2 regions of the Priestia sp. TGN 0903 genome follow, and region 1 is predicted to be linked to the other one. Evidence: a T-box and tRNA genes for the amino acid it is inferred to sense, from the RefSeq annotation. Region 1 holds a T-box; the other holds one or more tRNA genes.
What was found. A T-box is a leader RNA that pairs with one kind of tRNA and senses whether it is charged. The one in region 1 lies ahead of trpS (tryptophan--tRNA ligase), so its partner is inferred to be a tRNA-Trp.
Positions count from the first base shown of each region.

Region 1 (16,625 bases):
GAGGGGAAAACATGCCGATTGTTTCAACTTCTACTTGGACGGAGCCGAAAGAAATAAGCCGTTATCTTGCGCGCTATTTTAAGAAATTAAAAGAAAAAGAATATATGGAATTACTTTTTAACTATGGAATGTGTCCGCCTTCTTTAATGTTTATAAAAGAATTAGAAGAAATGAAGAAAAGGCAGGTTTGGAAGAAAGTAAAAGCACATTATGAAAAGCTTAAAAAAGCATGGAATGGGCCGGATGTAGCGGTGCTAGTGCTTCCAAGCAATCCTCGAAATCGAAAAATGCAGCGTGAATTTAACGGAAGAGCAGGTGTCGCTTTTACCGATAAATTATTTGTGTTTATGACAAGTCATACATCCGATGAAGAAATGTTAGCGGTGCTTACCCATGAATATCATCACGTTTGCAGGCTAAAAGCCATTAACAAATCTGATGAAACGATTACTTTGTTAGACGCTATGATGATGGAAGGGTTAGCTGAAAGAGCAGTGGAGGAATATTGTGGTAAAAAATATTTAGCCCCTTGGACAAATTATTATACCATTGAAGAAGCTAAAAAAATGTGGGAAAAGCATGTTAAACCTTATTACAATCTGCGCGCTGACGAAAAAAAATATGATCAACTGTTATTCGGCCAAAATTGGTATCCAGAAATGATGGGCTACAATATCGGTTATCATCTTGTTACTTCATGTATGAAGCCTCACACTTTAACTACTACCCAGCTGCTTCCTCTTAGTACCAATACTATCTTAAAAAAATCTGCGTTCCAACTGTAAAAAAATAAGTTCTATATACCTAAAACAAAAAATAGTAAAATTTATCCTGTTTTCAACAAAAAATTAGGAGGTTTATGCGTTAAAGTGCTGAAGAGATATTCAAAAATCATTATTTTAAAAATAAAAAATATAATTAATTTTCAAAATATATTGATTTTGTAATGAAATTGTAATAATATCTTATTCAAATATAACAATTTTTAGAAAAATGAGGTGTGCACTATAAATGGATAAAAAGCCCGTCGAATCAACACCTTTACTAGAAGTGAAAAATTTACAAACTGCTTTTTCCATTAATGATTCCTGGCATAATGCTGTGGACGACGTGTCGTTTCAAGTCGGACGAAAGCGAATTGTAGGAGTTGTAGGAGAATCTGGCTGTGGAAAAAGCGTATTGTCTTTATCCGTTATTGGGCTATTACCTAAAGTAAATAGTCAAATTAGAAGCGGAAGCGTTGTATTTAACGGAAAGAATCTTACGCACTTATCAGAAGATGAGATGAATGATGTTCGGGGAAAAGACATCTCAATGATTTTCCAAGAACCGATGACATCTCTCAATCCTGTTTTAACCATTGGGTATCAGCTGCAGGAAGTATTGTTTAACCATATGAATATATCGAAAGCGGAAGCGCGTGAAAAAAGCATTGCGCTTTTAAAAAGCGTTGGTATTTCGAGATCCGAAAAGCTCATCGATGAATATCCGCATCAGCTATCGGGAGGAATGAGACAGCGCGTCATGATTGCCATGGCGGTAGCTTGTCAGCCTAAACTTTTAATTGCGGATGAGCCGACAACCGCCCTGGATGTTACGGTTCAAGCTCAAATTTTAGAATTGTTAAAAGAAATTCAAGAAAGCAATGATATGTCTATTATTATGATTACTCATGATTTAGGAGTCGTTGCTGAGATGTGTGATGAAGTGATTGTCATGTATGGCGGGAAAATTGTTGAGCATACAGATGTTGATACGTTATTTTATGCCCCAAAACATCCGTACACGAAAGCGCTTCTTCACTCAATTCCACGCATGGAAGATGATGTAGAAGTATTAAATACGATCAAAGGAATTGTGCCTTCTCTTGTAAACATGCCGAGGACAGGCTGTCGTTTCGTTAACCGATGTCCTCATGCAATGGAAGACTGCAGTTCCGTTACGCCTGTTCTTCGCGAGGATTCACAGGGGCATGACGTCGCATGTCTGCTGTATGAAAACAGCTATCCGTCAAAAGGAGTGAAGACAAGCTAATGACTAAAGCAGTGAAAGATGTATTGCTAGAAGTTCAGCATTTAAAAACCTACTATCCTATTCACGGGGGATTTTTTCGAAAGAAAATTGGTGATGTAAAAGCAGTTGACGGTATTTCCTTTGCGATTCGAAAAGGAGAAACGCTCGGTCTGGTAGGAGAATCTGGCTGTGGAAAATCCACGGCAGGAAGGACGATTCTAAGACTGTTGGAACCAACTAGCGGAAAAATTATTTTCGATGGTAAAGATATCACAGAAGCAAGAGGAACTTCTCTCCGTAAAATTAGACAAGATTTCCAAATGGTTTTTCAAGATCCCTATGCTTCCCTCAATCCAATGCAAATGGTTGGAGATGTTATTTCTGAACCAATTCGGAATTTTACAGGAAAATCAACCAATCAATTAAAATCAGAAGTTATGAATCTACTTACAAAAGTAGGGTTACCGGAAGATGCATACTATAAATATCCTCACGAATTTTCCGGTGGGCAGCGTCAGCGTATTGGAATTGCACGTGCACTTGCACTTCGTCCAAAACTTATTATTGCTGATGAACCGGTGTCGGCACTTGACGTTTCTGTCCAATCACAAGTTTTAAACCTTCTTAAAGAACTTCAACAAGAATTCGACCTAACCTTTTTATTTATTGCCCATGATTTGAGTGTTGTTAAACATATGAGTGACCGTATCGGTGTTATGTACCTAGGCGGTTTAGTAGAAATTGCTGATAAGAAAAGCCTATACGCAGAGCCGTTGCACCCTTATACGCAAGCGCTTGTATCGGCTATACCTGAACCAGATCCACGAAAGAAAAAACAGCGCATTATTTTACAGGGAGATGTGCCAAGTCCAATTGATCCGCCAAAAGGCTGTGCGTTTCATCCTCGCTGTATACATGCCATGGCAGAGTGCAGCCAAACGAAACCTGCCTTAAAGGAGGTGAGACCTGGCCATCAAGTAGCTTGCCATTTATATAACTCGTAAAAGCTACATACGAACAGATTATTAGTTAAATAGGGGGAACGTCATGATGAAAAAGAAATCGTTTTTATCACTTGTTTCCATTTTGCTTGTGCTATCGCTTTTTCTAGCGGCATGCAGCGGTGGAAGCAGTTCTTCATCTTCTAGTAATAAAGAAGGCGGAGAAGCAAAAACTGAAGGTGCAAAAACAGACAAGCCAAAAGATGGCGGAACGATTACGTATGGGATTGACGGAGCGCCGGAAGGGCTTTTTGAGTACGCATTGTATGGTAGTGCATATGATAGCCAAATCTTAGAATTTATCAATGAAGGTCTTTTTACTTATGATAAGAAATTAAAAATTAAATCTGACTTAGCTACTTGGGACGTGAGTGGTGATAAACTAACTTACACGTTTAAATTAAAAAAGGGGATTAAGTGGCATAACGGAGATCCATTAACTGCAGATGATTTTAAATATACGTATGAAACGATTGCTGATAAAGACTATACAGGTCCACGCTATGTAAACGTTGAGCATATTAAAGGCGCTCAAGAATATCATGACGGCAAAGCGGATTCTATTTCCGGAGTTGAAGTGGTAGATCCGCAAACATTTAAAGTAACGTTTAAAGAAGTTCGTGTAAATAACTTAGACAATCTATGGCCGTATCCAATGCCGAAAAAGTACTATGAAGGAATTGCTGTAAAAGATCTTGCAGAGTCCAAACAAGTTCGTAAAGAGCCTATTGGTGTTGGACCATTTAAAGTGAAAAAAGTGGTAGCAAGTGAATATGTTCAGATGGAACGCAATGATGACTATTGGAAAGGTAAGCCTCATCTTGATGGCGTTGTTGTAAAAGTACTGGATCCATCTGTTTCCGCCGGAGCATTGAAAAAAGGCGATGTCGACATTATGGATGTTCGCCCAGCTGATTTAGGGCAAGTTGAAAAAGCAGAAAACTTAGACTTTTTGGAAGGGAAATCAACTAGTTATTCGTATATTGGTCTACGATTTGGACATCGTGATAAAAACGCTGGTAAAAACGTAGATGATTATGATAAGTTCAAAGATCTAAAACTTCGTCAAGCATTGCTTTACGCAATAGATAGAAAAGCAATGGTAAAAGCATTTATGAACGACAAAGCGGTTGTTTCTAACACAGTTATTCCCTCTGTATTCTGGATTGCTGCTGACCAAAAAGATTTAACAAAGTACAAGTATAGTCCAGAAAAAGCTAAAAAATTGTTAGCTGAAGCTGGTTATAAAGATAAGAATAATGACGGTTTTGTAGAAGATCCAAACGGAAAACCATTTACGATCTCATTTGGTCACTATGCTGGTCCAGCCAACTTCGAGGGTCGTGCGAAGGCTATTATGCAAGCATGGAATGATATTGGTATTAAAACAAAATTAGCAACGGGTTCACTTGTTGAATTTAACTTGTACAATGAAATGAAAGATAACGACGATAAGGCGTTAGAAGCGTTCTTCGGTTCTTGGGACACTGGTTCAGATCCAGATCCTACAGGATTATGGAGCTCTAATGCTGAATGGAACTATGGCCGTTGGGTAAATAAGGAATCTGATGAAATGCTTAAAGACGGTTTGAGTGAAAAATCATTTGATGATAAATACCGTAAAGATGTATATGTAAAATGGCAAAAATTCTTTAACGAGCAGCTGCCAGCACTTCCTTTATGGGAAAATATCAATATTTATGCTGTGAATAAGCGTGTGAAAAACGTAACTCTAGATCCATCAACGGTAGTTGTAGATCCGGAGAAATGGTCTGTAACGGAATAAGTATTTTACATGTAAAGGAGAGTCAACGATGCTGCAATACTCACTAAGACGTATTTTAGGGATGATTCCAATGTTGATTCTGATCTCCTTTGTTGTGTTTTCCCTGGCGAAAATGATGCCAGGGGACCCTTTTGGGGGAGAAATCAACCCCAGTAATACAGATCCAAAATACATTGAGGAAATGCGTGATAAGCTAGGATATAACGATCCTATCTACGTTCAATATTGGAACTGGGTAAAGGGAGTGGCACAAGGAGATTTAGGAAAGTCAACAACTCATAAGTTACCGACATTAGATATTATTTTAGAGCGTATGCCTAATACGATCTTTTTAGCTTTGACTTCGCTTTTGATTACGTATGTGTTTGCATTTATTTTAGGTATGTATGCAGGAAGAAAACCGTATACCTTAGCAGATAACTTTATTGCAGGATATAATTACTTTGCATTAGCGGTTCCATCGTTTATCGCAGGGATCGTAGGCATTTATTTATTTTCCTTTCAGTTAGGCTGGTTTCCGTTTAGCGGTTCTGTTGAAGTAGGATTAAAAGAGGGATCATGGGAATTTATTCAAAGTAGAATTCATCACGTTATATTACCTGCACTGATTCTTGGCTTGATGTCGACCGCGCAGTATACCCAATTTTTGCGCAATGATATTATTGAAAACAGTCGCAAAGATTTTGTGCGCACAGCTAGAGCAAAAGGAACAAAAGAATCTAAAATTTATAATGTTCATATCTTACGCAACTCAATGATTCCGCTTATTACGTTTTTAGGGTTTGATCTTGTAACAATCATTAGCGGTTCTATCATTACAGAGACAATCTTTACGTATCCAGGAATCGGAAAGTTGTTTGTTGACTCTGTAGCAACTCGTGACTACTCAGTTATGATGTCGCTTACAATGCTGTTTTCAATTTTAACATTGGTTGGGAATCTGGTTGCTGATTTGTTATACGGCGTAGCAGATCCGCGTATTCGTTTGGATTAGGAGGAGAAAGTATGGAAATTGTAACGAAAAAAGATGTACAGCCAGAAGTGAATATGAAAGCTCCTAAAAACCTTTCTCCATGGGCGATTGCGCGAAAGAAGTTTGTTAAAAATAAACTAGCTATGATAAGTTTAGCTTTCATGATTGTGATTACGCTTCTTGCTATTTTTGCACCGCTGCTTACAAAAGCAGATATTACACGTATCGACTATATGGCGATGAATGCAGCGCCTTCCAGTGAGCATTGGTTTGGAACGGATACAAATGGTCGAGACGTATTTGCACGTACATTGTATGGAGGAAGAACTTCGTTACTGATTGGAGTTGCTTGTACAACACTCGTTATTTTAATCGGAACTCTTATTGGTTCGATTGCGGGTTATTACGGAGGCAAAGTGGACCAATTCTTAATGCGTTTTACAGACTTTGTCTTAAACTTTCCGCTCATTGTTTTTGTTGTAGTGTTAAATACAATTCTAATTGGAAAAATCTCAGGCGTTTGGACGCTCATCCTAGTTGTTAGTTTCCTAAGCTGGGGAAGTACGGCCCGGCTGGTGCGAAGCAAAGTCTTGGCTGAAAAAGAAAATGAATATGTGCTTTCAGCTGTTTCCATTGGGTGCAGCCCGTTTAAAATCATCTTCAAACATTTGCTGCCAAATGTGTTTTCAACGATTGTGGTTCAAGCCAGTTTGCAGATGGCCATCCTTATCGTGTTTGAGTCAGCGATTAGCTTTATCGGTTTTGGCGTGCCGGCTGATACGCCGAGCTGGGGGAATATGCTGACAGAAGCAAGGGAATCAGATGTGCTGCAGAATAAGCCTTGGATGTGGGTTCCGCCAGGTTTAGCTATTACATTTACGATCCTGGCTATCAACTTCATTGGTGAAGGATTAAAAGATGCTTTAAATCCAAAATCTCTTCGTTAAAAATCTATCACAAAAGTGTGATAGATTTTTTTAGGTTTGTCAGACCTCCTGACAAACCTATTACTATAGAAGAAACTCGGATTTTTTCTGCTTATAGGGGTGGATATAGTTCATGAAGCCTGTAGCAATCATTAGCACTGGCGTTATGTCTGAGCTTCGAAATAAGTGCATTTGCATAATAGCCAAAAACGAAGGTATTTTACAATTAATTTTTAGAAAAATAACATCATTTGGAATAAAAATTCCTTTCTCTGCCTATACTGATGGATAACAAACAGATAGTAAGTGAGGGGTAAATTATGCTATATCTTCATGATGTATGGGTTAATTGGTTTGAAGGCGAAGAAAACGGTTATAATGTGTGTCATTTCCATGAGTGGAGAAAAGACGATTGTGTAGAACTGCTCGATCAAGCACCGTTATTAAAAGTAAATCCGCTTTTATTTCATTACATTGAAAATGATCTTTCCGAGCTACCTCAACAACTACTACAAGATGTCTATCAGAAAGCATACATTCGGAAAAATCATGAGCGCACGCAGGTTGAATATTGTTTTATTGTTACAGATGGAACGAATATTTTAGCAATTGATACGATGGGCTATCATATCCCAATTCGAAAAAGCCGCTTAATTCCAAGACAAGAACAGTTAGTTTATGAGATGATTGCGGATCAAGAAGAGCTAGAATATAAGTTCAGTGAAGACGAGCTAACTAAAAAAGAGCATCATATTCTTTCGCCGTCTCCTGAAACGATGAGAGGGCTAACACGTAAAGAACGTCAGCTAAAACAGCTGTTATTTATGGCACTTGATCAGCTACATACAACAAAAAATACAGCTCAAATCCGCTACTGGTACACAGAGTGGAATCCAACGAAATACGAAGACATTCAAGAGATGCCGTTTCAAGACGTATGGAATCAGCTATACGATGAAACGAAGTCAGGGTGGTCACCGAAACATAAATTATTATGCGAGCGCTTAGTAAAAGGACAACCTTTCTTTGAAAAACTTTGGGAAATTGAACAAGAGCCAAAAGTGAATTAAAAAAACGACTGCATAGCAGTCGTTTTTTTTAACGTTTACGGCCAATTCCCATTGCGTTTCGCATTTTGCGAAGCATTTTATTAGCCGTTGCATTTGCTTTATCGGCACCTTGATCTAAAATATCATCTAACTCGCTAGAATCAACTAATTCATAATATCTTTCTTGAATTGGAGCAAGTGCTTCAGCTACTACTTTAGCTGTGTCAGCTTTAAAGTCACCATAACCTTTGCCTTCGTACATTGCTTCAATGTCTTCGATTGATTTATTTGCTAGGATTGAATAAATGCTTAATAAGTTTGAAATACCTGGCTTATTTTCTTTATCGTAGCGAACAATACCTTCTGAATCCGTTACGGCACTTTTGATTTTCTTTTCAATCGTTTTAGCGTCATCCAAGAGCGTAATAAAAGCTTTTTGGTTTGGATCGGACTTGCTCATTTTTTTCGTAGGATCTTGAAGAGACATGACGCGTGCGCCCACTTTTGGAATACGTACTTCAGGAATAGTGAAGATATCATTGTATTTTTTGTTAAAGCGCTCAGCTAAGTCACGCGTTAATTCTAAATGCTGCTTTTGATCTTCACCAACTGGCACCAAATCGGTGTTGTATAAAAGAATATCAGCTGCCATTAGTGGAGGATAAGTTAATAATCCTGCTGATACTGCTTCTTTTCCAGCGGACTTATCTTTAAACTGAGTCATACGCTCAAGTTCACCGATATACGCTACGCACTGTAACATCCATCCTGCTTCCGTGTGGGCGGGCACTTCTGATTGAATAAATAAAGTTGATTTTGCTGGATCAATTCCTACTGCTACATACAGAGCAGCAAGGCTGCGAATGTTTTTACGAAGTGCTAAACGGTCTTGAGGCGCTGTAATTGCATGCTGATCTACAATACAAAAATGACAGTTATAGTCATGTTGAAGTTCAACAAATTGCTTCATCGCTCCAATGTAGTTGCCTAAAGTGATTGTACCGCTTGGTTGAATACCTGAAAAAATTGTTTTCATCAAATCTTCCTTTCATCTGCACATATATGATGCTAGTTTACGTATACAACATAAAAAGGCCCATCCGCTCCTAGCATAAGCTAGGGGCGAATGGACCGCGTTGCCACCCTAATTAGCACACATTATTGTGAACTATCTTTATTCATGTAACGTTGAGATCAACGTTCAAGCTTTGCACTTGAAAGCTCCAAAGTCCATTCTGCAGGTTTCAATGTTTGTTCTCACCAGCCACAAACTCTCTAAAAATGAAAATTCTGCATACTACTCTTTTTCACAGCTTTAATTATATAGTTATTCATTATTATAACGCGAAAAAGCAGGAATTTAAACATCTTATCGCTAAAAAGGTTTATAAGACAATTTACTGGAATTTTTCTTCGGCAAAAAAAGACAAGAACCTTTTAATTAAAGCATTTCTTGATGAAAATTTGGTGGAGGATTTGGTAAAAATCTTTTATTTAGTATTTCTAATAACTTTGTAATACTATTGTAATACCTATACTACAAAAAAGATTTTAGACGTCAGACAAGTAGGCACAATCCTTATAAGATAAGGTTTTTTCCCTTATGACAAAAAAATACCATTAAATAATAGTATTGCAATAAATTTTTAAAATATTTATAATAGGCGTAACAAACATATTTTTTACAAAGGTATTACAATTTCTTAATTTTTCAGAAAACACAAAATAGACAATGTTTTGTTTCAATTAGCGGATTTTGTAATGAATGAGTCTTCTACATATTAAGCGCATACATTGGATTTACAGCATGTAAACAATTGATGACAGTTTCATAGGGTAGAAGAATAATTTTGCAGCGAGGTCTTTAACGCTCTACTACGCGAAAAAATAACTGATTATTTTGTATTGAAAGATGATTAAGAAATTAGTGCATATCAAAAAAATATGGTTGCCACACAAACAAAATTTAATAGGGGGTAACACGCAATGAAGAAAAGGTTGTCGATTCTTTTCAGTTTGCTGCTTGTCATGAGCTTGTTTTTAGCTGCATGTGGATTTAACAAAGAATCTGGTGGCAGTGAAAATGCTAGCAGTGATGGCGGCGACAAGAAAAAAGAGCAAGAGCTTCGCGTAAATATTAAAACTGAGCCTTTTTCACTAAACCCAGGCTTAGCTAATGATTCAACGTCATCAAACGTATTATTACAAACATTTGAAGGTTTAACTCGTATCGGTAAAGATGGAAAGCCTGAAAATGCAATGGCGAAAGATGTGAAGATCAGCGATGATCAAACTAAATATACGTTTACGATTCGCGACGATGCAAAATGGTCAAACGGTGACCCTGTAACAGCAAAAGATTTCGAATATGCATGGAAATGGGCGTTAGATCCTAAAAACGAATCTCAATATGCATATCAATTATACTATGTTAAAAATGCACAGGCTGCTAATGAAGGAAAAGGTTCATTAGATGACGTTGCGGTTAAAGCAACAGATGATAAAACGCTTGAGGTAACATTAGAAAACCCAACGCCATATTTCTTAGAATTAACAGCTTTCTATACGTACTTCCCAGTGAATACGAAAATTGCTGAATCAAATGAAAAATGGTACACAAATGCAGGCGAAAATTATACGTCAAACGGTCCTTTCAAGCTTAAAGCTTGGAAACATAACGACAAAATCGAGCTAGTTCCTAATGAAAACTATTGGGATAAAGATGCTGTAAAACTTAAAAAAGTTGAAATGTACATGATCAATGATAACAACACTGAACTTTCAATGTTCAAAAACGGTGAATTAGACTGGGCGGGTATGCCTACCGGTCAATTACCAGCTGATGCACTTCCTGAATTAAAGAAAGACGGTTCATTAAACATTCAAGAAATTGCAGGTACTTACTGGTACAAGTTTAATACAGAACAAAAACCTTTAGACAATGTGAACATTCGTAAAGCATTAGCTTATGCAATTGATCGTAAAGGTATTACAGAACAAATTACAAAAGACGGTTCAGTTCCAGCGATGGCGGCTGTACCACCAACAATGTTTGAAGATAACAAAAAAGGCTACTTCAAAGACAATGATGTGAAAAAAGCAAAAGAATATTTAGAAAAAGGCTTGAAAGAAATGGGCCTTAAAGATGCTTCAGAACTACCAGCAATTAAGGTGTCATACAACACGGATGAAAAACATGCAAAAATTGCACAAGCTGTTCAAGATATGTGGAAGAAAAACCTTGGTATTAAAGTACAGTTAGACAACTCTGAGTGGGCTGTTTACATTGAAAAGTTACACCAAGGAGATTATCAAGTTGGGCGTATGGGCTGGTTAGGAGACTTTAACGATCCAATCAACTTCCTAGAGTTATTCCGTGACAAAAAAGGCGGAAACAATGATACAAACTGGGAAAATCCAGAATATAAAAAGTTATTAATTGACTCTCAAAAAGAAACAGATCCTAAAAAACGTCAGGCAATGTTGAAAAAAGCAGAAGGTATCTTCATGGATGAAATGCCAGTGGCACCAATCTACTTCTACACAAATGCTTGGGTACAAGACAAGCAGCTGAAAGATGTTGTGATGTCTGGTCTTGGAGACATTCAGATTAAGTGGGCTCATTTTGAGTAAGTAACATCAATTATGACAAAGGGTATATGGGGCCTGGTGCTCCATATACTTTTCTTTCTTGTGCGCGAATTTTGTAAAAATATGGAGGTGTGTCAGGGTGTTCAAATATATAGGAAAACGACTTATTTATATGTTTCTATCATTATGGCTGATCGTAACAGCGACCTTTTTCTTAATGCGTGCTGTTCCAGGAGGTCCATTCACATCAGAAAAGCAGCTTCCCCCTGAAATTCAAAAAAATCTAAATCAGTATTACGGTTTAGATCAGCCTTGGTACCATCAGTACTTTGATTACTTAACATCAATTTTAAAGTGGGATTTTGGTCCATCTTTCAAATATAAAGGGCAAACGGTAAATGATTTGATTAACGGCGGATTCCCTGTTTCATTCATGCTAGGGATGGAAGCTATTTTAATAGCAATTGCTATTGGCGTAGTACTAGGTGTTATTGCTGCTTTAAAACATAATAAATGGCAAGATTACACGGCGATGGTTATTGCAGTTCTAGGAATCTCAGTTCCAAGTTTTATCATGGCAGCGGTATTACAATACGTTCTGGCTATGAAACTACAAATTTTTCCGGTTGCACGCTGGGAATCTTGGGCACACACGGTGTTACCAGCTCTCGCGCTTGCTTCAACCCCTATGGCGTTTATCGCACGATTAACTCGGTCGAGTATGCTTGAAGTATTAAGCAATGATTATATTCGTACAGCGAAAGCAAAAGGTTTAAGCAGAGGCGTTATTACAGTTAAGCACGCCATGCGAAATGCGATGCTTCCAGTCGTATCCTATATGGGACCTTTAGTAGCAGGGATTTTAACGGGTAGCTTTGTTATTGAAAAAATATTTGGTATCCCTGGATTAGGTTCACACTTTGTACTCAGTATCTCAAACCGAGACTATACAACGATTATGGGCGTAACGGTGTTCTACAGTATTTTACTACTTGTATGTATCCTGCTTGTAGATATTGCATACGGCTTTATTGATCCTCGAATTAAACTTACAGGTGCTAAGAAAGGAGAGTAACTATGCAGCAACTTCCGAAAATTCCTAAAGAAATGTTTGAAACAGCAGGGATTGACCATGCTCAAGCAGAAAAGATTGAAAAACCGAGTCTTTCGTTCTGGCAAGATGTTTTTATTCGTTTTCGCAAAAATAAGCTTGCTATGTTTGGTGTAGTACTAATGGTTCTCCTTGTTTTTATGGCGATATTTGGTCCATTGATGGTGAAATACGATTATGCAACCAATGATTTATTGAATGCCAATCAGGCACCATCTTCTGAGCACTGGTTCGGCACAGATGAATTAGGGCGCGATGTGTTTGCTCGTACGTGGGAAGGCGCTCGTATTTCATTATTTATCGGGTTAGCAGCAGCTTTAATTGATTTATTCATCGGCGTAGTTTGGGGAAGCATCTCTGGATACCGCGGCGGCCGTACGGATGAAACAATGATGCGTGTTGCGGATATCTTATATGGTGTTCCTTACCTTTTACTGGTTATTATTTTAATGGTTATGCTTGGCCAAGGGTTAGGCACGATGATATTGGCGATGACCATTACCGGCTGGATTAACATGGCCCGTATTGTACGTGGACAAGTATTGCAGTTGAAAAACCAAGAGTACGTAATGGCTTCACAAACATTAGGAGCAACAACAAAGCGTATTTTATTTAAACATCTTATTCCGAATGCAACAGGTCCAATTTTAGTAACAATGACACTAACGATTCCTTCAGCAATCTTTACAGAAGCATTTTTAAGCTACTTGGGACTAGGCGTTCCGGCACCGCTTGCAAGCTGGGGAACAATGGCTTCAGAAGGCTTACCTGCTTTGGAATACTATCCTTGGCGCTTATTTTTCCCAGGTTTGTTTATCTGTTTAACAATCTTAGCGTTCAACGTAATTGGTGATGGATTACGAGATGCGTTAGATCCAAAACTACGTAAGTAAGGAAGTGAACTCATATGTCACGTTTATTAGAAGTAAAAAATTTAGCTGTATCATTTAAAACATATGGCGGAGAAGTTCAAGCTGTTCGCGGCGTTAACTTCCACTTAAATAAAGGTGAAACGCTAGCAATTGTTGGTGAGTCAGGATCTGGTAAAAGTGTAACTTCACAAACAATCATGCGCCTTATCCCGATGCCTCCTGGCCGAATTAAAAGCGGTGAAATGCTGTTTGACGGCATTGATTTAGCAAAGAAAACGGATAAAGAAATGGAAGCTATTCGCGGTAAGGATATCGGTATGATTTTCCAAGATCCGATGACTTCTTTAAATCCAACAATGAAGGTTGGAGCTCAAATTGGTGAAGTCGTAATCAAGCATTCCAAAGTATCTAAAGCGGAAGCGAAAAAACGTGCAGTCGAGTTATTAACGCTTGTAGGCATTCCTTTTCCAGAACAGCGTGTGAATCAATATCCGCATGAATTCAGCGGAGGGATGAGACAGCGTGTTGTCATTGCGATGGCTCTTGCTTCTAATCCGAAATTACTGATTGCTGATGAACCAACAACGGCGCTTGATGTAACAATTCAAGCTCAAATTTTAGAGTTGATGAAAGACATTCAGAAAAAAACGGATACATCTATTATCTTTATCACCCATGATCTTGGTGTAGTAGCAAATGTAGCAGATCGAGTAGCCGTTATGTACGCTGGTCAAATTGTTGAAACGGGCACAGTGGATGAAGTGTTTTACGACCCAAAACATCCGTATACGTGGGGACTCCTAGCTTCTATGCCAAGCTTAGATAACGAGGCGGAAGAAGAGCTGGCTGCTATTCCTGGAACGCCGCCAGATTTAACGAATCCTCCAAAGGGAGATGCATTTGCAGCGCGAAATCCGTACGCAATGAAAATTGATTTTGAACAAGAACCTCCAATGTTCAAAATATCGGATACGCACTATGCAAAAACATGGCTCTTACATCCCGATGCACCAAAAGTAGAGCCGCCTGCTTCAGTTCAGCGCCGCATGCGTAAAGTTGATAATGTATACAGTACACCTGTACTCGTAGCGAAGGATGGTGAATAACATGACAGATAAATTATTAGAGATTAAAGGCCTAAAGCAACATTTTTTCACAAGTAAAGGAACAATTAAAGCGGTTGATGGTCTGACGTTTGACATCTTTCGCGGAGAGACGTTAGGTCTTGTAGGTGAATCTGGTTGCGGAAAGTCAACGACAGGCAGAACGATTATTCGTTTATATGACGCTACTAGCGGTGAGGTGCTATTTAATGGCGAAAATGTACATGGTCGCAAATCTCGCTCGGAGCTTAAAAAATTCAATCGTAAAATGCAAATGATTTTCCAAGATCCATATGCGTCACTTAACCCTCGTATGACCGTAGCAGATATCATAGCAGAAGGCATTGACATCCACGGTTTAGCTAAGACGAGAAAAGAGCGTATGGCAAAGGTTCACGAGCTTCTTGAAACAGTGGGGCTCAACAAAGAACATGCAAATCGCTATCCACATGAGTTTAGTGGCGGCCAGCGTCAGCGTATTGGTATCGCAAGAGCACTGGCAGTAGAACCTGATTTTATCATCGCAGATGAACCAATCTCAGCTTTGGATGTATCTATACAAGCTCAAGTTGTTAACTTAATGAAGAAGTTACAGCGTGAACGTGGACTAACCTATTTATTTATCGCCCATGATTTGTCAATGGTAAAATACATTAGTGACCGCATCGGCGTTATGTACAGAGGTAAGATTGTAGAGCTTGCACCAAGTGATGAACTTTATCGAAACCCTGTTCATCCATATACAAAAGCGTTGCTTTCAGCTATTCCGCTTCCCGATCCTGACAGTGAAAAAACGCGTCAGCGCAAAATTTATGATCCAAGTATCCATGATTATAGCGGTGAAGAACCGGAGCTTAGAGAAGTATCTCCAGGTCACTACGTGTCTTGTTCTCAAGCAGAGTTTGCCGCATATACAACCTAACAAAAACGATCTCACAACGAGGTCGTTTTTTATTTAGTTATCAAAGAACGCTAAACTTTAAATTGGAAAAAACATGTAAGAACAAGTGACATTAGCGCTTTACAGGTATTATACAATACAGGATTAGAAAATACTATTAAAAATTTTCAGAATTTTATATTTAAGACAAAATATCTATGTTAAAACCTTATAACTAAAGGAATATAAGTGATTAATAATGTTGTATGTTGAATAATAATTCAAAAATATAAAAGAAGGTAGACGTATGCTTACCTTCTTTTTATAAATCTGCTAAGATATCGCCGTCTTTACGATTTTTGTCAATTTTTAATACTTGATCTGCCGGCTGATAAGACGCACCATATATTTCTTTGTCTTTGTAAGTATGAATTAACTCGTACGTTTTTTTCATTTTATTTAAAATGCTTTCCTCTGTTTCAGAGGTAGGAGACCAGTATAGAATTTCCATCTGATTAACTTCATTTGTAGCTAATGAGCGGCGGTTATAGCCGATTGTTTGAGCATGCTTAAAGTCTGCACGTTTATAAAAATGCAGTCTTTTTGCTGAGTCTGAATCTTTATAGTCTATAGGCTCTACTTCTAGGATAATTGGTTTGTTATGTTGTTTTAACTCATCAATTAATTTACCGCCAAGCCCTTGACCTCTAGCGTCTTTTGAAACAAAGAGGTAATCAATAAAGATAAATTGGTCTGTTTCCACGTACATTAATACGTGATGAGGTCCTTCATTTTTATGATAAATATCGCTGCGTTCTTGTAAAAGCGTTTCGATATGCTTCTTTGATTTCATTTCTTCAATGGGAAAATATTGACTTAGTTTTTCATACCAATTCATAGCACCCTCCTACTGATCTTTTCATGATGATGTTCATAATAGTGTTTAAACAGTTATCTTATCTTTACCCTTTTTAGGGAAAAGTAAGCATCTATAATTGAAAATAAGGAAAAATAATAGACTTATTATTCTTAATAGTTAGAAAATTATAGCGGAATAAGAACATATAATGTAAAAAATGGTTTTTATTATATTTTGATTGTAAGTTTATTTGTGAAAATCACAAAAAACTATCGCATTTTTTGTGATTTTTGATAAAATGAACAAAGTGAAGTTTTTTTAATATTGTATTTTATAGATGTGATAGCGGTAAAAATGCAGGTGTGGAACTTGCAATATCAGATTTTTAGTACATACACTGCCTAGAATTATTTGTTTGGAAAATAAGTTAATTATCTGCTATTAAATGAAATGGACATGTT
Region 1 is NZ_JBOZGL010000009.1:31,528-48,152, reverse strand. It holds gene ACRPLY_RS23215 (DUF2268 domain-containing protein) at 12-785, shown strand; gene ACRPLY_RS23210 (ABC transporter ATP-binding protein) at 1,012-2,034, shown strand; gene ACRPLY_RS23205 (ABC transporter ATP-binding protein) at 2,034-3,017, shown strand; gene opp4A (oligopeptide ABC transporter substrate-binding protein) at 3,061-4,800, shown strand; gene opp4B (oligopeptide ABC transporter permease) at 4,829-5,794, shown strand; gene opp4C (oligopeptide ABC transporter permease) at 5,806-6,720, shown strand; gene ACRPLY_RS23185 (hypothetical protein) at 6,833-6,991, shown strand; gene ACRPLY_RS23180 (YjbA family protein) at 7,020-7,769, shown strand; gene trpS (tryptophan--tRNA ligase) at 7,798-8,787, opposite strand; T-box leader at 8,864-9,068, opposite strand; gene ACRPLY_RS23170 (peptide ABC transporter substrate-binding protein) at 9,735-11,381, shown strand; gene ACRPLY_RS23165 (ABC transporter permease) at 11,479-12,414, shown strand; gene ACRPLY_RS23160 (ABC transporter permease) at 12,417-13,343, shown strand; gene ACRPLY_RS23155 (ABC transporter ATP-binding protein) at 13,358-14,428, shown strand; gene ACRPLY_RS23150 (ABC transporter ATP-binding protein) at 14,430-15,347, shown strand; gene ACRPLY_RS23145 (GNAT family N-acetyltransferase) at 15,628-16,203, opposite strand.

Region 2 (16,625 bases), on a different contig from region 1:
TACGCTTCGCTGCACGGCTTTTACAAACGTACTTCCTATCGTTTCTGTACCGAGAAGCACTAAATAGCCTGCTAAGAGCGCCCAATATTGATGCGATGGAGATAAAAACGAGCCAAATATTAATGTCGCAACAGCAGTGATGACCGCTTGAATAGACTTTTTCGTAGACGGTTTTAATCCTTTTTCTTCATCATTATCCTCTTCGTCTTCTTGTTCTTCCGCTTCTTTTTGAGGCTGTTTTTCTTGTTTCACAATTGCTTGCTGCAGCTCATACGCTTCATCAATGACATGATTTGATATTGTTTCGATACGGCGTATTAAGTAAAGCCAGTCTTTATACCTTTTGTCTTGAGGTTCGAGTTCGCTTAATTTTTGGCGCAGCTCTTGCAGATGCTGAGCTGCATCCGTTAAGGAATGAGTAGGATTTTCATTTAATACCTCTGCTTCGCGAATCGATTCCACTAGCTTTAACAGCACCTGCTGAATATCAAAATGATTAAATGCCTTTAATTCACTGAGTTTTCGGATTGCCGGAGAATATGTCTGCAGCAGCATCACTGTATCAAATACATAAAGGCGCATTTGCTCAGCTGTTACGCCAGGCCATATGTCGTGAGGATCTGTATTGCCAAGCTCTTCTGATGCTACACGGGCATACTCCGCTAGTTTTTTAATATTGCGGTTGTATTGTTTAATTTGAGCAGGTTCAATTTGTTTCTTTTGAATTAACTCAATAATTAAATCAAGCACCAAATTCACTTGAATATGAAATGATTTCATTGAAGACCTCAGTACGTTGGCAGGTCGGTCTTTCAAGATGACAAAATTATAGATAAATGCACAGCAGGCTCCTACTACAACGCCAGCTAACAGCCACGGCAGCTGAGAAAATGTAACGTGTAAAATAGAAGCAAAATAAAACGACATAAATGCTACCATCGACAGGGAAAAATAGCGAATACCAAATTTCTGTAAATAAAAAGACAAAAACACCAATAGAACGAGAAAGATATTTTCTGCTTGTCCATATCGTGATAGAAACGAGCCAATTCCAAGAGAAACGGCGCTGGAAAGTGCTACTAATCCTGTTGTCACTTTTTTTGCTTTTGTTGTTTCATCATTTACAACCAATATACCCATCAGGCCGATTACGCCCGATAAAATAGCAGCGGTAATTTGAGAGCTTCCCGCTGCTTTTAATACAATCAGCATAATAACGACAGCTGTAATGACACTGATCGTAGCTTTAGAAGCTGTTTTGAACCTTTTTCGTCCAGGATCTGCAGCGACTAAGCGGCTAAACCAATATGAAAAAATAAAAACCCTCTCCTTTCGTGCTGTAAAGTTCTTTGTAGAAAGAGTAATATTATTACTTATACCCTTTTTAATTCTTTTCTATCGTATGTAAGTATGTTTTTCACTATAACATTGCAAACGGCTAAAGAACTAAACAAATGCTTAAAAACACATCTGTTTTCTGTCAGATGTGTTTTTAAAAAATAATGGCTCATTATAGTGTAAGTGAAGAAATTTCCCACCCGTTGGTTAACGGATTTCTTTTTAAAGTAAAAACCATCGTTGTCTTTTGAGCCCCTTTATCTTCGTAATAAATAAGACAATCTACGGCGATTTTCTCTTTTGTTTTATACTTTTTCGCATGAAATAAGTCCGTTTTATAATAAATGGTGGAGATCCTATGCAGTTTTGCCCATAGCTTATGCTCTTGCTTCACGCGCAAAACCGGCTGCATTAAGGCATCGTCATCTTGCTTTAATCCTGTTAAAAACATATTTACGACTTCTGCCGGCTCAGCTTTTAATGCATATTCATCAAGCTTTCCTCCTGCTTTTAATACCATTAACTGATGACCTGGATCTACATTTTGAGACTTGTGAGTCGTACTTCCTGCAAAATGAATGCAAAAATGACCAGGGAACCCATTGTCAAGCGCACCGGCTCCGTGAGGCATTCCGTTCATGGAAGCTGCAAGCATTTGGCCTTTAAACGGAATAAGAACAGCTCTTCGGTTCCAGCTCCATTTTCCATTATATAAGTGCTTCATTACTTTCGTATCTTGACGTGTAAGCGGCTGAACATCGGCATGGTGTGAGCCTGCTCTTCGCTGCACATAAAAGTAAAAACCGGTTTCTACATCAATAACTTTAAATTTTTTCCCCTTTGGCAGTAAGCTTTCTACACGTTTCCACTTTAATACTTTTCCTGTGTCACTTACCGGAAAGTACGTAAGGTTTTCTTCTGCTTTCATCTTTTGGGGATGCACAAAAAAACTAATAAGCATAAAGACTAAAATCATTAATTTTGTCATTGTCTACCCTCATTACCTTGTAGTTTCTCTATGTAATATGCGAAAGTACACATACAATTATAAATAGAAATTTTTACACGCTCGACTCATGGAAAATAATACAAAAAAGAGCTTGTGAATCCTATACATTAAACGGTTCATTTTATTCATACTAACAGGTGAAAGCGAGGTATATGATATGAATTTCACTTGGATGGTTGGACTTTTAATGCTCATTCAACCTCTTTCTACACAAGACCACCTATCTATTACTCATGACGGTAAACCAATTGAACAGATTGAACGGGACAAAGTGGCCGTGCCTCTTCTTCCTGTACCTATGGTTGATCATGATCGATACAATCTTCTTCTAAAAGAATTGGATAAAAAAACATATAGAGAGCCCATAAATGCCCGCATTGATAAAAGCGGACAAATTGTTCCTGAGCAAGCGGGTGTCAAACTATATCATAAAGATTTTGTGGAGAAATTTTATACTTATTTTTTTAACGGCGGTACGTCAACATTAGAAGTTCCGACGCTGCCTGTTCCGCCTCGCGTGGATAAGGAGCTGCTTGCAACGATTCGCATTAAGCAAATCGGTCATTATCATACGGTATTTAACCCCCATAATAAAAATCGTTCCCACAATATTTCTCTTGCGGCTGAATCACTAGACAGCAGCGTCATATTTCCTGGGGAAGTTTTCTCTTTTAACCAAACCGTTGGAAAAAGAACGGCAGCAAAAGGGTATATGCGTGCGCCAATCATTGTAAAAGGAGAGTATTCCGAAGGAGTTGGAGGAGGAATTTGCCAAGTTTCTTCTACTTTATTTAATGCCGTCGATAACGCTGGCGTAACGATTACGCAGCGCTACTCACATAGCCGCAGTGTTTCCTACGTACCTCCTGGACGAGACGCTACCGTCAGCTGGTATGGACCTGACTTTCATTTTAAAAATACGTACAGCGACCCTTTATTGATTCGAGCGCAAGTACATGGCGGAGTCGTAAGCGTGGCCGTGTACTCTACTGATGCGATTGAATACAAGCCTCGCCGCGTGCCTTGGGCTTCTAATGAACCCTTGCCAAAAGAGAAAAAAATTGAATCGCATGTTGATACTGAGCCTGCTGATTAATCCTCTCTTCCAGCTTTTTATAATGAACATAAAAAAGCCTAAAGGGTATCCTTTAGGCTATTCAGTGATATAATTAGCAGCCGTAGTAGCCACCGTAACCACCGCTATAACAACTACATCCAATAATTACTAATAGAATAAATAATACAACTAATAAAGCGAAACCAGAACCGAATCCACATCCAGCATTAGACATACAAGCACTCCCTTTCAATGTGATTTTCTGATGCTAAAACAAAGAAGGTTCAAACATGGGGTGTTTCTCATGGATAGCTTATTGTATGTCTGCCTAGACGTTTTGGTTTGCTGTCCTGCTCATTTTTTAAAAATCGGGCTTGTTTTCGTCTTTATAACTCGGAAAATGTAATTGCATAAAAGTAAAGCTCATTTCCACTCTTCCTTTAAAATCGCGTAATAATATTCATCCCACCATCCTTTTTCAGTTGGAATACATTTTTTAAAATACCCTTCTCTTCTCATCCCGATCTTCTCCATAACACGATAAGAAGACGTATTCTCAGGTTGACAAGTAGCAATAATCCGATGCAGTTTCATTATGTTAAAGCCATAGTCCACTATTGCTTTTGCCGCTTCTGAAGCATATCCTTTCTGATGATAGAGAGAATTAAATACCCAGCCAATTTCATAAGTATGGTCCCCAAAATAGGTAAAAAAGACGATATGACCTATTAAGATTTTTTCGTTTTTTAATACAACTGGAAAATTTTTAACGTTTTCTTTCATATTTTCATTTACAAATTTCTTCGCATTATCCTTACTAAAAACACCTTCTGGTATGTACTTCATGACAGTAGCATCAGATGTATATGTGTAGACATCTTGCCAATCCTCATATTTAAATTTGCGTATTAGTAGTCTGCTAGTCTCAATGTTCATGTGTTTCTCCCCTATCTCAAAGCTATCTTTCTATACGCTTGTTTCGATAGTGAAGATATAAAAACCTCTTTGCACCAAGTTACTAGTGCTTTTGTTGACGCTTCTTTAAAACAAGGTAAAGTGACTCTGCGAAAAAGAAAAACAAAAGAGAAAAAAGGACAAATAATTCGGCCACTTCCATTACACGAAACGTGCTTAAAGCATTGTATAGTGCCTGCAGTACGTTCATTCCTTGAAAAAGATCAATTCCTACAGAAAGAGCGATCACAGCTCCAAATAGCAGCAGGCTAACTCCAATAATTTTCATTATTTTCTCTCCTTACCTAATCGTTACTTACCTCATAGGGTCGTCATTTTCATTTACCGTCATGCAAAAGATTTTTTGTTAAAAATTACATAATTATACGGTTTTTGGTCAAATTAATAAAAACTAAAGTAAGGGTGCTTTCATTTATGCCTTCGTTCTTTAAAAATCAAAAGTCTAAAAGTAAACTTCCACCTCAGGCAAATCAAACAAGCAGCGAACAAACAGCTTCTTCTCTTAAGAATTTGCTGTCTGAGAATCTTACCCTCATTAAAGAGAAAACTGGAAACAGCTCAGATATTGTGATTCGTCATTTTAAACTAGGTGTCAATAACAGCTTGGCTGCTGCTATCGTCTACATAGAAGGGATTGTAGATAATCAGGCTATTCAAGATTACTTACTGCAGTCTCTTATGAAAGATAATCAAAAAAATAACCTAAACGATCAAAATGCATTAGAGTTAATTTCCGAAGACATCGTAACAATTGGCAACGTATCGTTTGCAGACAACTGGAATGATTTACTTTCTTCTTTGATGTCAGGAGACAGCCTTCTTATTGTCGATGGCATAAACCGCGTACTCAGCGTGAGTACACAAGGCGGTGAAAAGCGTGCTATTTCAGAATCTACTACCCAAATGGTAGTGCGGGGACCAAAAGGTGCCTTTACTGAGTCTATTGGCACAAACTTAGCCATGGTTCGCCGAATTATTAAAACACCTGACTTATGGCTAGAATCGATGAAGATTGGCCGGGTAACTAAAACGGATGTCACTCTTATGTATATTCATGGCATCGCAAACGATAAAGTTGTAAAAGAAATTCGAAAGCGATTAAAAAACATTGATATTGATAGTATTTTGGAATCAGGTTATGTTGAGCAGCTAATTGAAGATCAAACGGCCACTCCATTTCCAACTATTTACAACACAGAAAGACCCGATGTGGTGGCGGGTAACCTTTTGGAAGGAAGAATTGCTATTTTTGTGGATGGAACTCCTTTTGTACTTATTGCTCCAGCATTGTTCATTCAATTTTTCCAATCGGCTGAAGATTACTACGCACGCTTTGATATTGCCACATCCATTCGTCTTTTGCGGGTGTTTATGTTTATGATTTCACTTATCGCTCCTGCTACGTATGTTGCGGTTACGACATTTCATCAAGAGATGGTACCTACAACGCTTATCGTAGCTCTTGCGGCACAGCGAGAATCCGTTCCATTTCCCGCGTTCGTGGAAGCTTTTTTTATGGAAGTCACCTTTGAAATTTTGCGTGAAGCAGGGATTCGTTTACCAAAAGCTATCGGCTCTGCTGTATCAATCGTCGGAGCTCTTGTTATTGGGCAAGCGGCGGTTCAAGCAGGAATCGTCTCACCAGCGATGGTTATTATTGTATCGATTACAGCCATTGCTAGCTTTGCCACACCGTCTTTCGATATGGCTATTTCAGCGCGTTTAATTCGTTTTTTATTTATACTAGGCGCGGCTACATTCGGTTTCTATGGCATTATCCTTATTCTTTTAATAGGGGTTGGACACCTGTGCAGCTTACGTTCATTTGGTGTTCCTTACATGACGCCATTAGCACCCTTTATTCCTACAAGCAATGAAGATACATTGCTGCGGTTACCTTGGTGGACGATGAGAAGAAGACCTAAATTAATTAGTGATAACAAAGTTCGTCAAAGCAAACATCAAAAGCCTGAGCCTCCTTCTTCAAGAGGCATGATTAATCAGGAATTGGAAGAAGATGATCAAAATGAAACGTAAAAGTTTATTTTTACTGGTAATGACCATAATGATGGTATTGCTTACTAGCTGCTGGAGTAAAAAAGAGTTAACGGACCTTGCATTTGTATCGGCAATGGGCATTGATAAAACGAAAGATGGGCGGTATGAGCTTACCTTTCAAATTATTAACCCAGGAAATGTAGCTGGCTTACAAGGGGGCGGCGGTACTCAAAGTCCGCCTGTTACGATCTATTCTGCTTCCGGTGATAATTTAGTTGAAGCAAGCAGACGCGCTTCAGCTAGAATTTCCCGAAGACTTTATTATGCCCATACTAACTTAGTCGTGATTGGAGAAAAACTAGCGCGTGAAGAAGGAATTAACATTCTTATTGATTCTATTGATCGCGATCCTGAGTTTCGAATTACGACTTCCTTAGTCATCGCAAACCAGTCAAGTGCTGCTGATTTGGTAAAAGCACTAACGCCTGTCGATAAAATTCCAGCAAACAAAATTATGAAAACGCTGGAGTTCACTCAAAGAAAATGGGGAGAAAACCTAAAGGTTCCCTTTCAAGAAGTCATGAGATCTCTTGAATCTCCCGGAGGAGAAGCGCTAGTATCGGGTTTTCGTTTAGTTGGAAATCCTCAACAAGCAGAAAAATTAGATAATCTCCAGCAAAGCGCACCAGAAGCTACCCTTCGTGCTTCTGGCATTGCTGTTTTTAAAAATGGAAAGTTAATCGACTGGTTGTACAATAGTCCAGCCAGAGGAAGCGTTTGGATCCTTGATAAAATACAAGGAACCGATATTAATGTAGATTGGAAAGGAAAAAAAGAAGCGCTTGCCTATCAAACAGTTCGTCAAAAAACGGATGTATCTGTAAAGGTGATAAAAGGAAAACCTTATGCGTCCGTTCACACTCGCGTAGAAGGCGATCTTGGAGAAGTGGAGGTCCCTGTTGATACACGTCAACCTGCTGTAATCAAAAAAATGGAAAAAGCTGCAGGTAAAGAAATAAAAAAAGAATTACAAACAGCTATTAAACAAGCTCAGACAGACAAAGTTGACATTTTTGGTTTTGGAGCAGCGTTGGAACGCACACGCCCCAATCAGTGGGAAAAACTCAAATCAGAATGGGATGACGTTTACTTTCCAAAATTAGATGTAGACGTTACGGTAGAAGCTTATATTCGCCGAACAGGTCTGCGCAATAAGTCATTTCTTTCTAGCGTAAAAGAAAAACAACACTAAGATAAGGAGGTACTGGGTATATGGAAAAAGCAAAAATTAGCGCCACTCAATTATTTATTCTCATGGTTTTATTTGAACTGGGAAGCGCTCTATTAGTCCCTCTTGCAATGGGAGCGAAGCAAGATGCATGGCTAGCTATTTTAATTGGAATGCTGTGTAGCTTTCTTTTCTTTTTAGTCTATCATAAACTCTATTCCTACTATCCGGACCTCCTGCCTACAGAATATATGCAGAAAATTTTAGGTAAGGTATTGGGAACACTTCTTGCATTTGTATACATTGTCTATTTTTTATACGATGCATCACGAGTTCTAAGAGATTTCGGAGAGATGCTTCTTACTTTTGCTTATCCCGATACGCCTCTATTTATTGCCAATGCCTTATTGATGCTGGTCATTATCTATATTACCCGAAAAGGAATTGAAGCGATAGCGAGATCAGGAGAGCTTCTGTTTATTTTTATGTATTTTCTGGCTGTTGCAGGCTTCATTTTAATTATTAGCTCAGGGTTAATTGATTTCAAGAATTTACAGCCGGTATTAAAAGAAGGAGTGCTCCCTGTTGCAAAAGTTGCTTTAACCGAAACGCTGTATTTTCCTTTCACAGAGGCTATTGTATTTACCATGCTTCTTCCTTACTTAAGTAATCCTAAAAAAGCAAGTGTTACCATGATATGTGCAACGGGATTAAGCGGAATTAATTTAATTATTACAATGATTATTAACATTAGTGTGCTTGGAGTTGATCTGACGACAAGATCACAGTTCCCTCTTCTTAGTACTGTCCAAACGATCCAAGTAGCTGATTTTTTAGAGCGTCTAGATGTATTTTTTATGTTCGCTATGGTGATTGGGATTTATTTCAAAGTTAGCATCTTGTTTTATGCTTCTATAATAGGTACAGCTACTTTATTTAAAATTAAATCTCCTTCACGTCTAGCGTATCCTTTAGGCATCATTGTGTTATTTTTGTCGATTACAATCGCTAGTAATTTTCAAGAACACCTTTATGAAGGACTGCACGTAGCGAGATTTCTTTTGCATATGCCGCTATTTTCTATCGTACCCCTACTGCTTCTGATTATCGCCTTTTTGAAGAATAGGAAGAAGCAGCACAGATAGTGTATCTCTACTAAATAAAAAAATGGCGTTAAAATTATTGAGGTGATGTGCGTGTATATATGGTTTTATGATCATTTTGTTAATACCATCTTATTTCCGCTTACTTGTATCATCCTAGTGTGCCTGTCATTAGGACTGTATGCATACTTTAAATTAAAAAAAATGAAAAATTGATACTAGACGGCTATTTTTCTCATTCAAAATAAGAAAGATACAACAAGATAGAAAGCAACTGTTATTCCCGCTGCAATTAAAGCTGGCTTTAATTTATATTTGGCATATTCAATAACAGATAAATCTAATATTTTGGCGATGGTATTCGTATCATCGCTTAAAGGTGAAGAAAACGCTCCAAAGGAACCGCTCGCAAACACCGCACCGATAATTAACGGCAAAGAAAGATCTGCAGAACTTGCAAGCGATACGCCAAGCGGCATTAAAATCCCCCACGTTCCCCAAGCAGATCCGATAAAGTAAGAAATAGCGGCTCCAAAGATAAACATGAACGGAGTGACAAACATTTGAGGAATCCACTTAGAATGTGCCGTCACGAAATTTGAAAAACCTAAGTCTTCTGTAACAGCGGATAATCCCCATACTACCGATAACAACAAAATAACGGACATCAAGTCATTGCCTCCTGTGATAAAACCATTAAGCAAATTCTGTAATGTAAAGCGCTGAAACAAGAAAAAAATGAGGGTAATTAACGTAGTCATAATTAAAGCTACTACCATCGCTTCTAACACGTCTGCTTTAATAAATGCTTCAAAAAAGCTGTGACTCTTACGATGTCCACTCCACCATGTTAAAAGTAAGGTAAGTGAAATCACAACAAGTAAAGGTACTAACAAATTCCAAGGCTTAGAAGGCAAATCCTTCGAGACGCAAGGATGACAATCATGCCAATCTTTTTCGTCTTCTTCCTCGAGCTTCATAGGAGCCGTAGACGTTGAATGATGAAAAAAGCTGAAATAAATTCCTACTAAAATAATCACAATCGAAAAGAAATTATAAGGAATGCTTTGAATAAACAAAGAATAAGCGTCTTGTTTTATGCCTTGATGATCAATTGCCATTTGAATGATTGAGACCATATATCCTACAAATGCCGTTGCCACGGGAATTAAGACGATAACGGGAGTAGCAGTTGTTTCAATAACAAACCCTAGCTCTGCTGTCGTCATTTTCACTTTTTTTAGCAGCGCTCTCATAATGGGCGCGATCGTCACAAAACGAAAGGTGGGAGCACTGAATGTTCCAATGGTTGAAACATAGGTTAAAATAAGAGCTTTTTTTCTTGTATCAATTCTTTCTGCAGCTGTTTCCACAAAACCTTTAACTCCTCCAGCCATCTTAATCATTCCGATAAGCCCTGAAAACGCGTATAAAAAGACAACGATTTCTATATTACTTTTATTTCTAAGAGCTTGTACAACGTAGTGAAGTAACTTTTCAACACCTCCGACAATCGAATGATCAATCAAATAAGCGCCTACTAATAAGCCTAAAAACAAACCTGGCAGCACTTGTTTGGTGAAAATAGCTATTGGAATAACAATTAAAAACGGTATAATTGAAAACCAACTAGATTCCATAGGACTCTCCCCTATCTTAAAAACCATATTAGACGTCTTCACGTATCGTTCATTAGCTTTTAATGTAACCCCAATAATATGTGTATATTCACGAAAACGATACGTATAAGCAGCACTGATTGAATAAACTATTTCTAATTAAAAACAGCATAGTAAAAATCTTTATTTCTACAACAAAAAAAGCAGTTTGCACATGCAAACTGCTTTTGAAAAGAAGCGGAAGACGAGGTTCGAACTCGCGACCCCCACCTTGGCAAGGTGGTGTTCTACCACTGAACTACTTCCGCGCAATATATAAAAGTAAAGATGCGGGTGAAGGGACTTGAACCCCCACGTCATAAGACACTAGATCCTAAGTCTAGCGCGTCTGCCAATTCCGCCACACCCGCGTGTGAATTGAAAAATAACTCCAAAATGGCAGGGGCAGTAGGAATCGAACCCACACTGACGGTTTTGGAGACCGTAGTTCTACCTTTAAACTATGCCCCTAGAAATGATTTCTTCAAAAGAACCTCGTTTATTGACGACGCTATATTATAATAAAACATATATGGAATTTCGTCAATAGGTCTTTTTATGAATCATGACTAGTACTGGCGACTTCAAAAAAACTGTGAGGCATATCACAGCTTTTCACACTTCCCACCACCAGTTGCAGCACCTTTTATCCTCTACCATTTATTTTTATAAGCTTTCTGTAAAAGCACTTTTTTAGGAAAAGTGCAGAACTATACAAAATGTCTCCAAAATCGCGTGAAGACTGAAAGAATATGGAGGAGTGCAGATTTTACAGGAGGCACGTTTTTTTGAGAATCCGTATTAAAATCCACAGGTTCCCCCTCATTTCCCACAAGCGTACTGTGAGAAATTTTAGTTTCAATAGCCCCTGTTAGCTCGGCTGCAAATTCTTCACTATCTATCATAACCATAGATTCAGTATTTAAAAATACAGAACGTGAATCTAAGTTAAAAGAACCAACTGCGCTCAAACGCTGGTCGTAAACAACGGATTTCCCGTGAATGGAATAAGGCTGTTGATATTCATAAAGCTTTGAAGCCGCTTTTATGACGCGATTTTTTACTCCTAAGTATGCAGAAAAAGCCATAGCATTCGGAGTGGACGTAATAGAATTCGTTAAAATAATTCTTTGCACTTTAGATTTTACTGACTTATCTATATACTGTTCCATCTCTTTTGTTGGTACAATATAAGGACTTTGAACGACAATGGATTTTTCAGCTTGCTCGGAAAGCTTAATAAACGTTTTCCATATAAAAGGGCTTTTATTCATTCGTTGAATAGGATTTGTAATAAAAGAAACCTTTCTTGTAGGCATCGTTGATTCTCTCCATACAATATAGGGATGGACAAAGGGTTCGTTTGCTTTTTTGGCCTCTTCGTATTGATCTATTAACAATTTCTTTCCTGAAAGGCCACGAAATTGTTTAGTTTTCTTGAGCTTTGGAAAAGCTTTGCGCGTATACGGGTGGTTCCATAATTTCTCTACATACTTCTCCATTGAAAGAATGACACTATTACTTTCTTGCTTTGTATTATAAATCAGCACATCACGGTCATAGACAAAATTTTTATCCGGTTGACTGGCCAAGTATTTATCTCCAATATTTCGTCCTCCACTAATACCTAATTGGCCATCGACTACTATTATTTTATCGTGAAGACGGTTATGCCATGTCCAAGGTTTAAGAATAGTAAAGGGCTCATAGTACTTTAATTCAATATTATTGTGGAAAGCTAGAGCATAAAGAACATTTTTTCTCTTGCCTTTTAACCCATGAGAGATCCCGTCTAACAGCACTCGAATACGTATACCTCGGTCCGCAGCTTCGAATAAAGCACCCATAAGTAAATCCGACGAACGACCTTTGCCGATGGAAAAGTACGCAATATCGATTGTATGCCTCGCTTCTTGAATCATCTGCATCCGAACAAGCCCTGAAAAATAACCGTTTTCCAAAAGCATAATACGGTCTGTGGATTCTTTCTTTCCGTAAAAATTCTCAGTATTCATTACTTTTAAGTCTTTTCCCTTGTGCAAAGGGACATAAAACAGTACCACTGCAGTTACGAATACATATATGAAGTACAATACGACAATCATTATTAGTATATTTATTAGCATGTTTCCTGTCACAATCCCTTTCCATTCTTATCGTTCTGTTTTTATTAGGATTCTTACTTTTTTAACTTCTATACCTTTTAAAATAAGAATGGAATGATGGATTATTTGTTACACTACTGTTGATTTCCGTGCAAGCCTTCGCTTCCGCTCCTGCAGGAGCCTTCGCCTTGCCCTCCAAACAACTCCTAGAAGCCATTATATACACGAAACCTACATTCACTCTGCCAATAAAAAAAAGCAGAAGTTCATTATCTTCTGCTTTTGCAATTTATACCCTATTGTGAACCTGCTCTAAGTGTAAGTAAAACAGCGGCTCTTTTATTGATTAAGGTCGTTTTCCATATCTTTTATGTCTTGCTGAAACTCAGTTAAACGCTGACGCTGTGTTTCAGAAGCATTTTCAAGCGCATTCTCGATTTGCTGAGAGGCTTCGTTCACTTCACCTATCACTTGCTTCGCTTCATGTCCATAGGATGCATCATTTTTAGCTTCATTTGCCTGTTCATATGCATCTACTGCTTCTTTATGCCCCTGCTGTGCTGCTTGAAACGATTGTTGTTTATCTTTGTTATATGGGAATTTTTTCATCATAGTGCTCCTTTCCATTTGTTCACTCTATAGTGTGGCATTTTTCCACTTATTCATACGACGTTTCAATAGGTTGAAGCTGCGTAAATATTCCGCATAACAACTTCCTTTATTATTTAAGAGCGTCCAATGATATCTTTTATCCCTTGAAATAATTTCTATATTTTACATAAATGTATAATCACTTTCTTTAGCGGACATCATACGAATAGCTTATTTGAACGTCAAAATATATTGGGGTTGACTGCATGCACTTGTTTCTTTCCTTTTTGATCATTTGTGCAGGGGTTATATGGATGGAAATAAAAAGATTACCTCAACACTCTCATAAAAAAGAACGGAAAATTTTTATTGTATTCATGACAATCAGTATCATGATCGCTCTTGCAAAAATCTTTCGGCTGCCTCTACCGAACCCTTCTGATTGGGTAGAAGCAATGTTTCAGCCTTTAAGTCACTTATTATTCCGTTGGATCACTTAATTCGTGTATATGGCAAAAGGATGTGCTCATTTTGCTTAATGAAATCAATATGTCGGCTGCGCAATTTCGCAAGCTAGTAACTTTATATAGCATCGGAAGCACAATTATTGTTGTGCCTGCCGCTATTACGGCTGATGCTCATCAAGATGCCTGGATTGCAGCACTTTTCGGTGTAGCATCAGGAATTGGCTTAGTTTTGCTTTTTACCTCACTAGGAAAAATGTTTCCAACGCTTACGCTGATGGAAATGAACGAAAAAATTTTAGGTAAACTGTTTGGAAAGATTGTTTCTGCTGTTTTTGTATTATCCAATTTGTTTATCAGCAGTCAAGTTCTTTACTATGTAGGGAATTTTCTCACTACACAAATTCTTCCCTACACGCCGCTTACAGCCATCCACATTGCATTTATGGGTGTGGTTATCGTAGGAGTACGCCTAGGGATAGAAGTTATTGCACGAAGTGCCGAGATTTTATTCCCTTGGTTTGTCGGATTATTCGGACTTCTGATTTTGTCTATGATTCCGCAAATTAAAATAGAGCATATTCAGCCTGTGTTCGAAATACATCCAAAAGCTTTTATTCGGGCTGTTTTAACGTTTTTAAGCATGAGTTCTTTGACTTATACGATTCTGCTTATGATTTTTCCTTCCCATACACCAGACACAAAAAAGTCCACTCAATCTTTTTATATAGGTAATATAGCCGGTGGACTAGTGATGGTTACGTTAATCTTACTCGGAATTTTAGTGCTTGGTCCTTATTACTCCCAAATCACCATGTTTCCAAGCTATGAATTAGGAAGAAGAATTGATGTAGGAAACTTTCTTCAAGGAATTGAAGTGGTCATTGCTATTTTGTGGTTTATTACGCTCTTTTTTAAGCTTTGCATTTACTTTTACGCTACTCTTTTGGGGTTTGCCAATGTATTTCATATAAAGGACTACAAGCTATTTTCTTTTCCAGTCGCACTCATCATGATTACACTTTCCCTTATTGTGTATCCAAGCGTTTCTTATCAAAAAGATTGGGATACAAAAACGTGGATTCCCTACAGCTTACTTGTAGGCATCTTATATCCGCTTTTCCTTTTAATTGCAGGATTTATTCAAAACAAAAAGCAGCATTCTTCGAACAGCGACTAAAAAATCAAAAACCTTTAATAGAGAATGCACCTTCAGTATAAGTAGTTATTTTTCTGGAAAATATAACATTAATTATTCATGTATAGGAGCTAGTCTATGCTAGGGGTATTGGGGTTACTTATTGTTTGCACGCTCGTCATTTGGTCTGAAGTACCTAACTTACGGCAAAAAAAAGCGAAGAAAGAATTATGGCTATTCTACACAGTTCTTGCAATTGGAATGTCCGTAAGCATCTGTAAAGCACTGGGTTTATATGTTCCAAATCCTTCTGATTTATCAGCTGCTATCTTCAGGCCAATCAGCATATTTTTACTTCATTTATTATCTTAATACGTAAGACGAGGAAGTGAATACCGTGAAACCTGTAGTTAAAATTTCAACGATTCAATTTCGCATGCTCGTTATGCTTTATACAATTGGAAGCACAATTGTTATTGCTCCAGCGGCTATGACTGTTGATTCTAAGCAAACCGCTTGGATTCCGGCTATCCTTGGAGTAGCATGCGGATTTGTATTAGTGAAAGTATATATAGCTCTCGGACTTTTATTTAAAGATAAAAATCTGGTAGAAATCAATGATGTAGTATTTGGAAAATATCTAGGAAAAGGTGTATCTTGTTTATTTGTCCTATCTACTGTCATAACGTGCAGCCGCATTGTATACTACGTCGGGAGTTTTTTAAATACCCATATTATGATGGAAACGCCGCTGCTTGCTATTCACATTATTTTTATGCTTGTGGTTGTTTTCGGGGCAAGACTCGGGCTAGAAACAATTGCACGCTGCTGTGAAATCTTTTTCCCGTGGTTTGTTGGCCTTCTCGGGATTTTTATTTTTTTCACTAACTCCTCAAATGAAACTTGAAAATCTTATGCCTTTAATGGACATTCACTTAAAGCCGCTGACTCATTCGGTTCTTATCTTTCTTAGCATTACTTATTTTACTTTTGCTCCTTTGATGATGATTTTCCCCCTTCATTTAAGAAAACCTGAAAAAGGAGCTAAAGCTTTAATGAGCGGCAGCCTGCTAGGTGGATTTATTATGGTAATTGTTATTTTTTCTTGTATAATCGTTATTGGTTCTTATCATTCTTCAACTACCATGTTTCCCGTATATGAAATGGCTAAGCGAATTGAGGTGGGAAATTTTTTGCAAGGAATCGAGGTAATTATTGCCATTATATGGTTTCTTACTCTTTTCTTTAAAGTTTCTCTTTATTTTCATGCTTCCATCGCTGGACTTTGTCATATTTTTAACATCAATGAAACTCGATTTCTAACGTTACCGATGGGATTAATTGTTACGACTTTTTCCATTATTGTGTACCCAACCATTACCTATCAAAAAACATGGTTAGCCGAAACGTGGATTCCCTATAGTTTTTTGATGGGAGCTTTATATCCTTTTATTCTTCTTATCATAGGATGGATTCGTTTTAAACCAGCTAAAATAAAAATAAAAAAGATAATAAAATCCACATAAAAAAAGGTTGAGACATAACGAAATAAATCCAATCGAAAGACGAACAAATGAGATACATGAGCTCTGGACTGCTTATGACACGGCAATTGATTTCCGTGCAAGGCTTCGCTTTCCGCAGGCGGCCGCTGAGCCTCCTCGTCGCTTTCGCTCCTGCGGGGTCTCACCTGTTCCGCTTTTCCCGCAGGAGTCTTCGCCTTGCCCTCCAATCAATTGCTAGAAGGAACGAAACAAATAAAACGATGTACACCATCACAAAAAAAGCGAACCACTCATCGAACAGGTTGATGAATGGTTCGTTTTTTACTTGGACTCAACTACTTTTGTCCCAGCCTCTTTTTTTATGCTTGAAGCGCTTGAAGCCCTGCTTGGTTTAAGAAATGCCAAGGCTTATTAAAGTGGGGTTGAAAGAAAAAGTCCATAAAGCCAAGCTCATCG
Region 2 is NZ_JBOZGL010000001.1:469,093-485,717, forward strand. It holds gene ACRPLY_RS02435 (FUSC family protein) at 1-1,212, opposite strand, end outside; gene ACRPLY_RS02440 (hypothetical protein) at 1,511-2,326, opposite strand; gene ACRPLY_RS02445 (VanW family protein) at 2,505-3,443, shown strand; gene ACRPLY_RS02450 (YjcZ family sporulation protein) at 3,517-3,639, opposite strand; gene ACRPLY_RS02455 (GNAT family N-acetyltransferase) at 3,828-4,340, opposite strand; gene ACRPLY_RS02460 (hypothetical protein) at 4,423-4,647, opposite strand; gene ACRPLY_RS02465 (spore germination protein) at 4,794-6,416, shown strand; gene ACRPLY_RS02470 (Ger(x)C family spore germination protein) at 6,406-7,629, shown strand; gene ACRPLY_RS02475 (GerAB/ArcD/ProY family transporter) at 7,650-8,750, shown strand; gene ACRPLY_RS02480 (Na+/H+ antiporter NhaC family protein) at 8,948-10,348, opposite strand; tRNA gene ACRPLY_RS02485 (tRNA-Gly) at 10,564-10,635, opposite strand; tRNA gene ACRPLY_RS02490 (tRNA-Leu) at 10,656-10,737, opposite strand; tRNA gene ACRPLY_RS02495 (tRNA-Trp) at 10,764-10,837, opposite strand; gene ACRPLY_RS02500 (phospholipase D-like domain-containing protein) at 11,077-12,471, opposite strand; gene ACRPLY_RS02505 (hypothetical protein) at 12,811-13,080, opposite strand; gene ACRPLY_RS02510 (hypothetical protein) at 13,377-13,562, shown strand; gene ACRPLY_RS02515 (GerAB/ArcD/ProY family transporter) at 13,585-14,706, shown strand; gene ACRPLY_RS02520 (hypothetical protein) at 14,803-15,036, shown strand; gene ACRPLY_RS02525 (GerAB/ArcD/ProY family transporter) at 15,062-15,571, shown strand; gene ACRPLY_RS02530 (GerAB/ArcD/ProY family transporter) at 15,561-16,190, shown strand; gene ACRPLY_RS02535 (hypothetical protein) at 16,263-16,400, opposite strand; gene ACRPLY_RS02540 (FAD-dependent oxidoreductase) at 16,529-16,625, opposite strand, start outside.
Region 2: it has a tRNA-Trp gene. The T-box ahead of trpS (tryptophan--tRNA ligase) is inferred to sense a tRNA for this amino acid. The anticodon was not compared.